Regions from separate parts of the Roseibium sp. LAB1 genome, predicted to be linked through region 1. Evidence: predicted binding sites of a transcription regulator. Region 1 holds the regulator's gene; each other region holds the start of a gene.
The links. The regulator LexA, encoded in region 1, represses DNA repair genes until DNA is damaged. The targets are predictions, from matches to a motif close to TGTTCNNNNTGTGTTCNG.
Positions count from the first base shown of each region.

Region 2: the regulator LexA is predicted to act here: its motif matches at 1,925-1,942, upstream of uvrA (excinuclease ABC subunit UvrA).
Region 3: the regulator LexA is predicted to act here: its motif matches at 2,943-2,960, upstream of ACYQ54_RS19590 (helicase-related protein).

Region 1 covers NZ_BAAGIB010000001.1:124,804-129,395, forward strand. Annotated here, with positions in the region: gene ACYQ54_RS00610 (acyl-CoA synthetase) at 1-926, shown strand, start outside; gene ACYQ54_RS00615 (PPC domain-containing DNA-binding protein) at 923-1,822, shown strand; gene lexA (transcriptional repressor LexA) at 1,944-2,654, shown strand; gene ACYQ54_RS00625 (ComEC/Rec2 family competence protein) at 2,659-4,592, opposite strand, start outside.
Region 2 covers NZ_BAAGIB010000004.1:19,751-24,342, forward strand. Annotated here, with positions in the region: gene ACYQ54_RS21570 (hypothetical protein) at 459-935, shown strand; gene ACYQ54_RS21575 (single-stranded DNA-binding protein) at 997-1,554, opposite strand; gene uvrA (excinuclease ABC subunit UvrA) at 2,139-4,592, shown strand, end outside.
Region 3 covers NZ_BAAGIB010000003.1:347,281-351,872, forward strand. Annotated here, with positions in the region: gene ACYQ54_RS19590 (helicase-related protein) at 1-2,797, opposite strand, end outside; gene pyc (pyruvate carboxylase) at 3,597-4,592, shown strand, end outside.

The DNA.
Region 1 (4,592 bases):
TGTCGCACGGTGCAGGACTTCAACTGATTGTCCAGCTCTCGGCCGGGTCCACAAACGTCCTTCTGCCTGGAGGCGGTTTCAATCCCTCTACAGCGTTCGAGCTGATCGAAAAACACAGGGTCAGCAACCTCTTTACGGTCCCCACCATCGTCAAACGCCTGGTGGAAGATCCTTCGGTCGATCGTTTCGATCATACGAGCCTTCGCCACGTCATCTATGCCGGGGCTCCCATGTACCGGGAGGACCAGAAGCTGGCGCTCAAGAAACTGGGTCACGTCCTGGTTCAGTATTACGGGCTTGGTGAAGTCACCGGCAACATCACGGTGTTGCGGCCGCAGGATCATTTTCTGGAGGACGGACCTGAGACACGCAGTGGCACCTGCGGTACCGAGCGCACAGGCATCGAGGTCTCGATCCAGGACGAAGACGGCAACCACCTGCCACCTAATGAAACGGGAGAAGTCTGCGTCATCGGCGCCGCTGTCTGTGCCGGATATCTGGAAGACGGCGAGGCCAACAGAAAGTCTTTCAGAAACGGCTGGTTCCGAACAGGCGACATCGGCCATATGGACGAGCAACGTTATCTTTTCCTCACCGGCCGAGCCTCGGACATGTACATCTCGGGCGGCTCCAACGTCTACCCGAAGGAGGTCGAGGAAGTCCTGCTCACGCACCCGGACATTTCCGAAGTCGCAATCCTTGGCGTTCCGGATCGGCAATGGGGCGAAGTCGGGCTCGCCGTTTGTGTGGCAACCCCGGACAAGTCGCCCAACCCTCAGTCTCTATCGGATTTCCTCAGCGGAAAGATCGCGCGCTACAAGATGCCTGCCCGTTATCTCTTCATTCCGGCAATGCCGACAAGCGCTTATGGCAAGATCACCAAGAAACTGGTGCGGGAGCACTTGATCGAAAAAGGCCTGTTATGAGACGGCCGCCACCAAAAACACTTGCCGACATCCGGCATCCAGGCCCCGTCGCCGAAAACCGGTTGCCATACGCCAAATGCCGGGCTGAACCTGTCGAGATTGAAGTCACAGAGCGCGCCCCCTTGCTGAAAGTGCTGGGAGACTATGTCGAGCGGAACGGCCTCAGTTCTGCTGTGCTCGACCTTTCAGGGCTGACGCTCGGAGCGTTTGACTTTGTCAAGCCGGCCTGTGCGCTGGATGATCGGCATGCGGCCTGGTACAGCGACACCCATTCTTCCGCTGGCGCGACGCTCGAAACTGCGGTTGCCATTGTAGGCAAGAAGGACGGCGACTGGTTTGCCCATGTCCACGCCTATTGGCACGAGGGTGGCAGTGACCATCTTGGGCACCTGTTGCCCCACACGCTCATTGTGGCCCGGACAGGCACTATCAAGGGTAACGGTTTGCGAGGTGCTGCATTTGTTGCCTCGCTGGACCCGGAGACAGAATTCACACTGTTTCGTGTGCAGCCTGACGAAGAACCTTCCCGGCATGTCGACGAAAATGCCCTCATCACAACGCTCGCACCGTTTACCGACCTGACTGACAGCATCCGCGACCTTTCCCATTTTCTGGAAGCTTCGTCCTACGAAGTCCATGGACTGGGCAGCCTTGCCGGAGCGACGTTTCGCGACTCCGCCCCGATGACAGGTCTGATATCCGAAATTTTGCTTTGTCCGAACGCAGGCGCGAAGCCAAATCAAAAGCTGTGCGTTCCCATACGAGCGGTCGACCTCAATGGTGGGCTACATCAGGGCGTTCTCACTTCCGGCGGCGCGCCGACGCTGGTCACCTGCGAATTGCTGATCAAAACCTGCTCAGCACACCAGGATACGGCGAAACCGCGGAAGAATTGAACCCCGCGCCTCCCGCGAGGCCAAGAACAGTAAGAGAACATTTACCCTTGCAGAACACAATGAGAACAGGTACCATGTTCTTGATTTGTACCAGATGTTTTCTCGGTCAGGGGACGCCTACATGCTGACGCGCAAGCAGTACGAACTGCTCATGTTCATTCACGAAAGACTGAAAGAAACCGGTGTGCCGCCCTCTTTCGACGAAATGAAGGATGCGCTCGACCTGCGCTCCAAGTCCGGCATTCACCGCCTGATCACGGCTCTTGAGGAACGAGGTTTCATCCGGCGCCTGCCAAACCGGGCAAGGGCCATGGAGGTTGTTCGTCTTCCGGACTCAATTGCACCCGGGCTGGGCGCGCCCCGTCCACGCGGCAGCTTCTCACCGGAAGTCATCGAAGGTTCCCTTGGCAAACCGGAGCCGGTGAAAACGGCACCGGAACCTGTAATTGGCGTCACGGAAATTCCCGTCATGGGCCGGATTGCCGCCGGTGTGCCGATCGAGGCCATTCAAACCCACAGCCACTCCATCACTGTGCCGCAGGACCTGATCGGCCGGGGGGAACACTATGCTCTGGAAGTGCGCGGTGATTCCATGATCGAAGCCGGTATCCTGGATGGCGACACCGTATTGATACGCCGGACCGACAGCGCCGACAGTGGCGATATTGTCGTCGCACTTGTGGACGACGAGGAAGCCACCTTGAAACGGCTACGCAAGAAAGGCGCTTCCATTGCGCTTGAAGCGGCGAACCCGGCTTATGAAACGAGAATCTTCGGACCGGGCCGCGTTCGCGTCCAGGGGCGCCTTGTCGCCCTGTTCCGCCAGTATTGAGGCATCACTCGTCTGCACGCGCTTCGGCCTTCGAAGCGCGTTCAACCTGCCGCAATCCCTCTCTTGTTACCGTCCCCGGTCGATGCCAAGGGCGCGGTGGGTCAGGGATGGCAAACCTCAGTTTTTCTATTTTCCATTTTTCCGCAGGCGAGCGCTTTTCTGCGCTGTCATGACCTGAAGAGCCAACGGTGCTGCCTGAGATGTCGGTCCTGGACAACCAGATGGATATCGCTCCTCGCAGAGCGCGCGTCGTCTGATCCAGGACAAGCCCCACGCCACAGTTCTTTGGGGCGACTAGATCGGTCACGATCAAATCGGCGTATCGACAATCCATCTGAAACGCTTCAATTGTCCTTGGTTGAGCAACCGCAAGAAATGTTGGCCTGTCTTCTGTTCCTTCAGACTTATCAACACGACCATAAGCCCTGACGACACACCCCTCATCATCGCATTTCCTTTGAGGCGACTTCATCTTGCGCGATAAAATCGCGCTGTCAGAAACACCTTCCGACTGCAGCCAGAGATCCGTTGCAAAGGTTCTGCCCCTTGCGGCGAAACGTAGTGCCCCCGCCTCGTCCCGAGCGGCAATACGAGAGCCGTTTGCGGCAATCTGGATGTCGGGTGGCCGGGTTGTCATGACAATCAAAACACCGGCAAGAAGTGGAACCGCGGCAAGCAGGCGTTTCCTGCCTGGTACCAACAGGCCTGCAAAGAGAGCTGACAACAGAAGGAATGCAGCCGTTCCATCCAGCCTGCCCGAAGCTCCACTGCCGGCATCCAGGGCCGCCGTGAAGGAAGCAACCTTCAAGAGCAGCGAGATGCCGTAAGACATGATCCACAGAGGCAACGCAGCCAGCCCAAATGGCATCAGGACGAATGCGAGCACACCCATGGGCATTACCAGCAGCGAGAAAATCGGCATTCCCAATAGGTTGCCGACAAGGCCGTATGGCGCGATGCGACTGAAATGATGCGCTCCGATGATGCCGGTTGCCAGACCCGCGACCAATGCTGTTACAAACAGCCCGGCAATCCATTTGCCGAGAAAAAGACCGGTTGCCATAACCCAACTGGTCGGTCTTTCTCCCGAATATCCCGTCCGATCGCGTTGCCGCCATAGGTCATAAACAGCAACCAGACAGATCACGGCAGCGAAGGACATCTGGAAGCCCGGAAAAAACAGGCGCTCCGGCGCGATCAGAAGTAGAACAAGACCCGCAAGCGCAACACTGCGCAGGGTCAGCCCTCGCCGGCCCGCCAGAATGCCGACAAAGACGATTGCAATCATCAGGAACGAGCGCTGGGTGGCAACCGCCCCACCGGACAGAAGCAGATAGACGACCGCGGCACCAAGGGCTGAGATTGCCGCCCACTTGTGAACGGGCCACCTTAACGTCAGGACTGGCACCAGCGAAAACAGCAGCAAAACCGCCCCATAGGCCCCACCAGCGAAAAGCGCCATATGGAGGCCGGAAATTGCAAGAATATGAGCCAGCCCGGCCGCACGCAAAACGTCTTCCTGTTCCTCTGCAATTCCGCTCCTGTCACCAACAAGCAAAGCGACAATCAGTTCAGTTTCAGGCCCCTCGCCCAGGCTGGCCCTGATGCGCGTGGCAAGATCGCCTCGAAGTTTTGCGACTGCGACAGCGGGGCGAAGCTCAAGTTCACCTTCCGAAGACTTGAGGATCTGCGGAGGTCCGAAACTGAACCCTGTAGCACCGATCCGTTGATAGAAGGCCCGGAAGGAATAGTCGTATCCTCCCGGAAAGACCGGACCGGCCGGTGGAAACAGGCGTGCGCTGACACGAACTGTGTCCCCAACTCGCACTTTGCTATCTGCAGGAACGCGCAGGCGCACCTTTTCCGGAAACGTGAGAAATTCTGCCGGATGCCCATCGACGGCAGCAACTGCGAGCACGAGCCGGACACCCGACGAAC
Region 2 (4,592 bases), on a different contig from region 1:
TACATTCGCTCGCATTGTTTAAACCCGCTTATTTTAAGTCTGTTCGAACCCGACGCCTTGCCCAAGTCATTCAGGTTTTATCAAGTCCCTGCCAGGATCGAAGGTGGTCCGGCATATGCGCAATCGGTGTCATAGTGCCGTGCTCAATATTGCCATCACAATTTCCGTGCGACCGGACCCCGACCCGATTCCCGGAAACTGCGCTAGTAAACCGTCTGATACTATAACAGGGTTCATCAGATGGTTAAGGGGCGCCTTCGTGCACAGGTTTTGAATTCGGGTGACTGTGACGATAATGCCTCGTTCCTGTCTTCGAGGCATGCCCCTCCCGCCGATCAAAATTCAACGGTCCTGCGCTTAAGGGGAAAGCAACGGGACGTGACGGTCATCACTCCAAACCCATTCGTTGCGTCCTATGAACGGCTTCACGAATGCGTGAGTCATAACCGGAGAGCCAAATGCCGTTTCAATTCAATGTCGGTGACCATTCCTCACCGATCTGGAAGTACACCAGTTTCAATTCATCCCAATATTCAAAACTGAAATGGGCCAGGAACAAGCTGTTCAAGATGGTCAAGAACAATCCGGGCTGTAATGCCTATTTCCGCACGCTGCCCAGGGGACGCAGCCTGACAGACATGATCAACGACAGCACGATCTGGGTGAACTATGGCCCGACGATTTCGCCTTTGCATGGGGAAATTCACGCTCCCACCGGTGAAATCGCAGTTGGTGACAGAGCCTTCAACATGGGCAGATGGATGGTTCTTGCGACCATCATCCACGAATTCGCCCACCACAATGGTGCACCGATTACCGATGGCGACACGCGCGCTGAAGAGGCCGTTTATCACTGCGGGCTCGGCAACGCGAAGGAATATTATGACGGTGTTGACGACCCGAGCACGCCCTACGATCCGAACGTAGGTGGCTAAAAATTACCAGAAGACGAGCGGCCCCACCAAATGGGACCGCGCATGAGATGAGAAAAGCGGATCAGAACGGGATTTCGTCGTCCATGGGGCCGCTGCCACCACCGGACGGGCCACCGTAGCCGCCACCGCCGCTGCTGGAGCCACCACCGTAGCCGCCGCCGAAATTCCCGCCGGAACCGGACCCGCCGCCACCGCCGAAGCCGCCACCACCGCCTTGTGGTTCGTTGCCATAGTCAGGAAGACCACCGGAGGCGCCGCCGCCCTCGCCGCGGCCATCCAGCATCGTCAGGTTAGAATTGAAGCCCTGCAGCACAATCTCGGTAGAGTAACGGTCCTGACCGGACTGATCCTGCCATTTGCGCGTCTGAAGCTGCCCTTCGAGATAAACCTTGGATCCTTTGCGCAGATACTGCTCGGCAACTTTGCAAAGACCATCATTGAAGATCACCACCCGGTGCCATTCCGTCTTTTCCCGACGCTCGCCGGTGTTACGGTCGCGCCAGGATTCCGACGTCGCAATCCTGAGATTGGCGATCGGGCGGCCATCCTGCGTGCGGCGGATTTCCGGGTCTGCCCCCAGATTGCCGACCAAAATTACTTTGTTGACGCTGCCCGCCATACTGAACTCCTGTTTGTTTTTCGCAGACCCAACCGCGGATAACCATGTGCTTCTCCGGCACGTTCCGGCAATCAGCCCGCGCTGCAAGCTTTGCTGCTAGAAACCAGAACCCTAACGGCACGCCAACAGCTTCGCCGCTATTTTTGCCCGGCTTCACCCATTTTCCACAAGGCAGCATGCAAACCACACCCCGATTTGGCCGCCTATAACTCATACAAGGCCTTACAACACCATCACGAATTGCACGACATCACAATTCACCCCACTTTTGTTCCGATCAAACTCTGGCTTTCTGTCAGGACAAAGCCGCAGGGTTTACCGAACTTTCGTGCCCAAACAGCCGCCTCCTTCCTGACGAGACATTTGTTTGTGTACTTGTTTTGTTCTTATCATTTCTGTAAAAGCGATTCAATCTGGCATCATTTCCAAAACGGCTTTGAGCACGATATCGGACATGCCTCACTGGAAGCTCCGCCCGAAACTGCTATATCGGGGCAAACAGACATCACTCGCAATGGAACATCTTTGCGCATGCGCGGGCGTATCACTGCTTTAGGCGCTGCATGCGGTCAGGAAGAACGACGATGAAGACAGCCAAGGGTTCGCAGTCGGAAGAAGCCTGGAAGGCAGACCCCACCAGGGTCATCAGCATCCGGGGCGCTCGGGAGCATAACCTGAAGGGCGTCGATCTGGATCTGCCCCGCGACAAGCTCATTGTAATGACAGGCCTGTCAGGGTCCGGAAAATCGTCTCTGGCCTTCGATACCATCTATGCGGAAGGTCAGCGCCGGTACGTGGAGAGCCTGTCGGCCTATGCACGCCAATTCCTGGAAATGATGCAGAAACCGGACGTCGACCAGATCGACGGCCTGTCGCCGGCAATTTCCATCGAACAGAAGACCACCTCGCGCAACCCACGTTCAACGGTGGGAACGGTTACGGAAATTTACGACTACATGCGCCTTTTGTTCGCGCGTGTCGGCGTGCCTTTTTCTCCGGCAACCGGCCTGCCGATCGAAAGTCAGACCGTCAGCCAGATGGTCGACCGGATTCTGGAACTGGAGGAAGGTGCCCGTCTTTATCTGCTTGCGCCGATGGTTCGCGGGCGCAAGGGTGAGTACCGCAAGGAACTTGCCGAGCTGATGAAGAAAGGCTTCCAGCGCGTCAAGATCGACGGCACGTTCCATGAAATTTCCGAAGCCCCTGCCCTCGACAAGAAGTTCAAGCATGATATCGATGTCGTCGTGGACCGTATTGTCGTGCGCGATGACATCTCCGGACGACTTGCCGATTCACTGGAAACCGCTCTGAAGCTGGCTGACGGTATCGCGATCGCCGAGTTCGCAGACAAGACTGACGAGAACGGCAATCCGGAGCGCCTGATCTTTTCCGAGAAATTCGCCTGCCCAGTGTCCGGTTTCACGATTTCTGAAATCGAACCGCGGCTATTCTCGTTCAACAATCCCTTTGGTGCCTGTCCCACCTGTGATGGCCTAGGAACGACGCTTGCGTTCGAGGAAGACCTGGTGGTGCCGGACCACTCGCTATCCCTGCGTGAAGGAGCGGTGCTGCCCTGGGCCAAGACGGGGTCGACGTCACCTTATTATGCCCAGACGCTGGAAGCTCTTTGCAGTCACTTCAAAGTATCAATGGCAACGCCCTGGAAGGACCTTCCTTCAGAGGTTCGGGATGCGATCCTGCATGGAACCGGCAATGCAAAGATCGAATTTGTCTATGATGACGGCGTGCGCAGCTATCGGACTGAAAAAACCTTCGAAGGTGTAATCGGCAACATTGAACGGCGCTGGCGCGAGACGGAATCCACCTGGGTTCGCGAGGAACTGGCGCGGTTCCAGTCTGACCATGCCTGCCCGGCCTGCAGCGGTTTCCGCCTGAAACCCGAAGCGCTTGCCGTAAAGATTGCCGGCAAGCATATCGGTCAGATCACCGAACATTCGATCCGCGATGCCAGCAACTGGTTTGAAAACCTCCCGGCGCAGCTGAACGACAAGCAAACCGAAATCGCCGGCCGTATTCTGAAGGAAATCCGGGAAAGGTTGAAGTTCCTGAATGACGTCGGGCTGGAGTATCTGACCCTGTCCCGGTCTTCCGGCACCCTCTCTGGCGGGGAGAGCCAACGCATCCGTCTCGCCTCGCAGATCGGCTCGGGTCTGACAGGTGTTCTCTATGTGCTGGACGAGCCGTCTATCGGGCTTCATCAGCGCGACAATGCCCGCCTTCTTGAAACGCTGAAACACCTGCGCGATCTCGGCAATACGGTCATTGTTGTGGAACACGACGAGGATGCCGTGTTGACGGCAGATTATGTTGTCGATGTCGGACCAGGCGCAGGCATTCATGGCGGACAGATCGTCGCCAAAGGCACTCCGTCCGAGATCATGGCCAATCCCAATTCTCTGACCGGCCAGTATCTGTCCGGCGCCATGATGGTTTCGCGCAACGACGGGCGCAGGAAAATCAACAAGAAGCGAAAGATCTCCGTTCGTGGCGCCCGCGGCAACAATCTAAAGGACATTGATGTCGACGTGCCGCTCAGCACCTTCACCTGTGTTACCGGGGTTTCTGGCGGCGGCAAATCTACGTTCCTGATCGATACGCTCTACAAGGCGGCCGCCAGACGTCTCAACGGCGCAAGGGACAACCCGGCCCCGCATGACCGGATCGAGGGTCTGGAAGTTCTCGACAAGGTCATCGACATTGACCAGTCGCCGATTGGCCGTACTCCCAGATCCAACCCTGCGACCTATACCGGAGCTTTTACCCCGATCCGCGAGTGGTTCGCCGGCATGCCGGAAGCAAAGGCCAGAGGCTATCAGCCCGGCCGGTTCTCTTTCAACGTCAAGGGCGGGCGCTGTGAGGCCTGTCAGGGTGACGGTGTCATCAAGATCGAGATGCACTTCTTGCCGGATGTTTATGTCACCTGTGACGTCTGCAAGGGCAAACGCTACAATCGCGAAACGCTCGAGGTCGAATTCAAGGGCAAGTCGATTGCGGACGTGCTCGATATGACCGTGGAC
Region 3 (4,592 bases), on a different contig from region 1:
CCGCTGCGGCCTCTGCAGGCGCTTCATCGGTGGTGCTTTCCGCGGTTGCGGCTTCGGTGGTCTCTGCGTCGCCGGCAGAAGCTGCTTCCGGTTCGGTTGCAGGCACGGCTTCGGCGGCAGCAGGTTCTGACGCTACAGGTTCGGATATCGCTGCCTCGGTGCTTTCAGCGACGGCGGTTTCGGCAGTTGCCTCGGCAGCCGGTGCTTCTTCAGCAGATGCCACGGCTGGTTCGGCAGGAGTGTCCACTTCAGCAGCTTCAGCCGCAGATGCCGCGGGAGGAGCCTCAGCGGCAGCTTCCGTTGCCGGCTTGGCCGCTGCGGGACGCTGTATTTCCCTGGTCTCGGACCGGTAGCCGAGCGATTTCAGTACGGCGGAGAAATCCTCACCGGCGCATCCGAGCAGCGAGGTCATGGCAACGGTGACGGTGAAACCGCCTCCGGTTGCGACCGCGCCTTCCGGCGGGCTGACTTCGGCGTCAAGCGGCTTCCATGCGATCAGCGGGCGGATCAGGTCGGCCAGGCGCTCGAGAATGTCGACACGAACGGCACGCGGTCCGCACACGCGGAAACCGACAACCTTGTAAAGCGCCTTGTCGATGGATTCGTCCACCGGGATGGACGTGCGGCCGGATGCGGACAGCTGCGGCAGCTCGGCCATGCCATTCATGTCCAGCGAACCGTGTTTCAGCGCCCAGAGCTGCGCAAGAAGCTGGCTCGGAGCCGGCTTCAGCAGCGCGGGCACGAATATGGTGTAAGCGCCGAAGCGGATGCCGTGCTTGCGCAGGCTTGCGCGCATGTCCTGGTCGAGCTGGCGGATTTCGTCGGCGGCTTCCTGGCGTTCCAGAATGCCGAGGCCTTCGACGATGCGGAACGCGATGCCGCGGGCAAGACCTTCCAGGCCTTCGCCGGCCTTCAGGTCCACAAGCGGTTTCAGAAGCGTGTCAATCTGTGCCTTGACCCACAGGTCCAGCCGCGTCTGCACATTGTCGCGCGCCGGTCCGGTCAGATGTTCATCCGCCAGCAGCAGCGCGACCGGTGTCAGAACCTCTTCTCCGGCAACAAGCTTTGCCACCGGTTCCCCGCGCCAGCGGATCACGGCTTCGGACGTCAGCACGAAATCGGAATTCTCGGACTTGCCGAGCTTGTCCGCGCGAGACTCGATTTCGGTGGTCAGGGCTTTTTGCGCGGCGGCACGCACGGTCTTGCCGTCCGGTCCTTCGGCTGCCGCGTCAGGGGCAAACCGGAAGCCAAGCAGATTCCCGATGTGCTGACCTTCCACGAGCACATCGCCGCTCGATGTAATTTCCGCTTCCAGCATTGCGTTCTCTCTCAAACGTCGCATCAATACACTTGTGCGCCGATCCACGAACCGCTGTGTCAGCCGTTCGTGAAGGGCGTCAGATAGTTTGTCTTCTATGTCGCGTGTCTCGCCCTGCCAGTGGGCTGGATCGGCCAGCCAGTCGGGACGGTTGGCGACATAGGTCCATGTCCGGATATGTGCAATCCGGTTTGCGAGAGTGTCGATATCACCATCTGTGCGGTCTGCGAAGGCCAATTGACGCGAGAACCAGTCATCGGCAATCGCATTGTCCTGCATCAGGTGGGTGTAAATGGTGTTCAGCAACTCTGCGTGGTTCGCCGGAGCGATCTTACGATAGTCGGGGACTTGACACACGTCCCATAGCAATTCGACCGCTTTTTCGCCCTTTGCCATGCCGGATATTGCGGGATCGCGCAACAAATGTTCAAGAGCGGTGATGTCGTCGCCGATGGGTGCCCTTGCGAGACCCTCTTCGCGCGGGACCATGTCGAGGCTTGAGCGCAAAGCGTTTGCCGACGAAAAATCCAGCGCACTGTTGCGCCATTGCAGCACTTTCAGGCTGTCGAAGTGGTGACTTTCGATCTGTTCGATCAGATCGTCGTCCAGCGGATCGACCCGTCCGGTCACGCCAAAGGTGCCGTCCTTGGTGTGCCGGCCCGCGCGTCCGGCGATCTGGCCCATCTCCGAAGCGGTCAGCTGGCGGTACTGGTAACCGTCATATTTGCGGTTGCCGGCGAAGGCGATGTGGTGGACATCAAGGTTCAGACCCATGCCGATGGCATCGGTCGCCACAAGGTGATCGACATCGCCGTTCTGGAACAGTTCCACCTGGGCATTGCGCGTGCGGGGGCTGAGCGACCCCAGCACAACGGCCGCGCCGCCGCGCTGGCGGCGGATGAGTTCGGCAATGGAATAGACTTCATCGGCCGAAAAGGCGACCACGGCCGAACGGGCCGGCAGGCGCGAGACCTTCTTGGAGCCGGCATATTCCAGCACCGACATGCGTGGCCGCGTGACCACGTTGATGCCCGGCAGAAGTTTTTCCAGCAGCGGACGTGCCGTCGCCGCGCCCAGCAGGAGCGTTTCGGACTGGCCGCGCACGTTCAGGATGCGGTCGGTAAAGACATGGCCCCGGTCAAGGTTCCCGGCAAGCTGCACTTCGTCGATGGCAACGAAGTCCGTCTTCAGGTCCAGTGGCATGGCTTCAACCGTCGACACCCAGAAGCGCGGGTTCTTCGGAACGATCTTCTCCTCGCCTGTCACCAGCGCCACGGCGTCGGAGCCGGCGCGGTCGGCAACACGGTTGTAGACTTCGCGCGCGAGCAGGCGCAGCGGCAGTCCGATCAGGCCGGAAGGCTGGGCCAGCATGCGCTCGATGGCGAGGTGGGTCTTGCCGGTGTTGGTCGGTCCGAGCACGGCCGTCACTGTGCGGGACCGGGCAGACGGCGGCAGCGGCAGGGTCTGGGGACGGGGCATGGGGAGGCTTGTGATCGGCTTTCTTCGGACTGGCGCAAAGGGACAGCGCCTATATCTGGTGCCGCGTGTCTAGCACAGCCGGGGTTGCCATGTCGTTATTCTTTTGGCCAGCCGGTCAGGTTTTTGCCGGTTGAAATTAGTTGTGGAGAACGACTCTGGAACAAACCGAAACCGAATCGGCGACTCCGGACGATTCAGGATTTGTTCCCTACGACATGTGGTTCGCAATGTGAGTGGAGCCACGAAATCCTGAATCTGGTCAAGAGGTTGAATCGTTTTGGTCGGTTGTAGCCGATTTGCGTCGAATCCCTGTCAACGGTTAATTTAAAGAAAACATCAGTCCGTGTTTTCGGGCCTGTGGCGTTTACCCGGGCACACAGGGTGAACGAATCCCGGACGAATCGCTGATTCAAACAGGTTGCGGATTTGTTCTCACAAGATCTAGTGGGTTGCGGGTTGATCGCTGTCTAGCCGGACAGGGTGTCCGGCGAACGATCCGGGGCGGTCGACAGGAATATGTCCCGAAATGGTTCGCGGCCGCCGCGAGTGATTTTGCCTGTTACAGGGCCTGTGTTGGTCCTCGAATTGCTGCGCTGCACCTTTTTCGAAAAGTCCGGGTGGTGCTGGGGTTCAAACGAATTAGCGTTCGTTTTCCAACGGTTACGGGTGCAGACGCAAAAATATTTTCCAAGTTAAAAAAAGGACATAGCTTCTGCCCCTTTTCAAGCGCGTCCGACCAAAGTAGAAATCTTGCGGAAACAGGCTTTTCGTTTTGCGTAAAATTAGGGGGAGAAGGCGTTTGGCGATAACAAAAATTCTCGTTGCTAACCGATCTGAAATCGCGATCCGGGTGTTCCGTGCCGCCAACGAGCTGGGCATGAAGACCGTCGCGATCTATGCCGAGCAGGACAAACTGGCATTGCACCGGTTCAAGTCCGATGAGGCGTATCAGGTCGGCAAGGGGCTCGGGCCGATCGAGGCATACCTCTCAATCGACGAGATTATCCGGGTTGCCAAACTCTCCGGCGCAGATGCCATCCACCCGGGCTACGGCCTTTTGTCGGAAAGCCCCGAATTCGTGGATGCCTGCGAAGAGGCGGGCATCACCTTCATCGGGCCGAAGTCCGAAACCATGCGCCGCCTCGGTAACAAGGTCGCCGCCCGCAATCTGGCCATCGAGGCCGGTGTGCCGGTGATGCCGGCAACGGATCCGCTGCCGGACGACATGGATGAAATCAAGCGCCTGGCGGCCGGGATCGGCTATCCGGTGATGCTGAAAGCCTCCTGGGGTGGCGGTGGCCGCGGCATGCGTGTCATTCCGGATGAGGCGACCCTGGCCAAGGAAGTTCTGGCGGCCAAGCGCGAAGCCATGGCGGCTTTCGGCAAGGACGAGATCTACCTTGAGAAGCTTGTCCAGCGTGCGCGCCACGTGGAAGTGCAGATCCTGGGAGACGGCGAGAGCGTCGTTCATCTGTTCGAGCGTGACTGTTCCATCCAGCGCCGCCACCAGAAAGTGGTCGAGCGGGCTCCTGCTCCCTATCTGTCGGCCGAAAAGCGGGCGGAGCTTTGCGAATACGGTCTGAAGATCGGCCGGGCGGTGAACTACCGCGGTGCCGGCACGGTCGAATTCCTGATGGATGCCGACACCGGCGCGATCTACTTCATTGAAGTGAATCCGCGCGTTCAGGTGGAGCACACGGTGACGGAAGAGGTCACCGGCATCGACATCGTTCAGGCGCAGATCAAGATCTGCGAAGGCGAGAAGATCGGCACACCGGAAAGCGGTGTTCCGTCG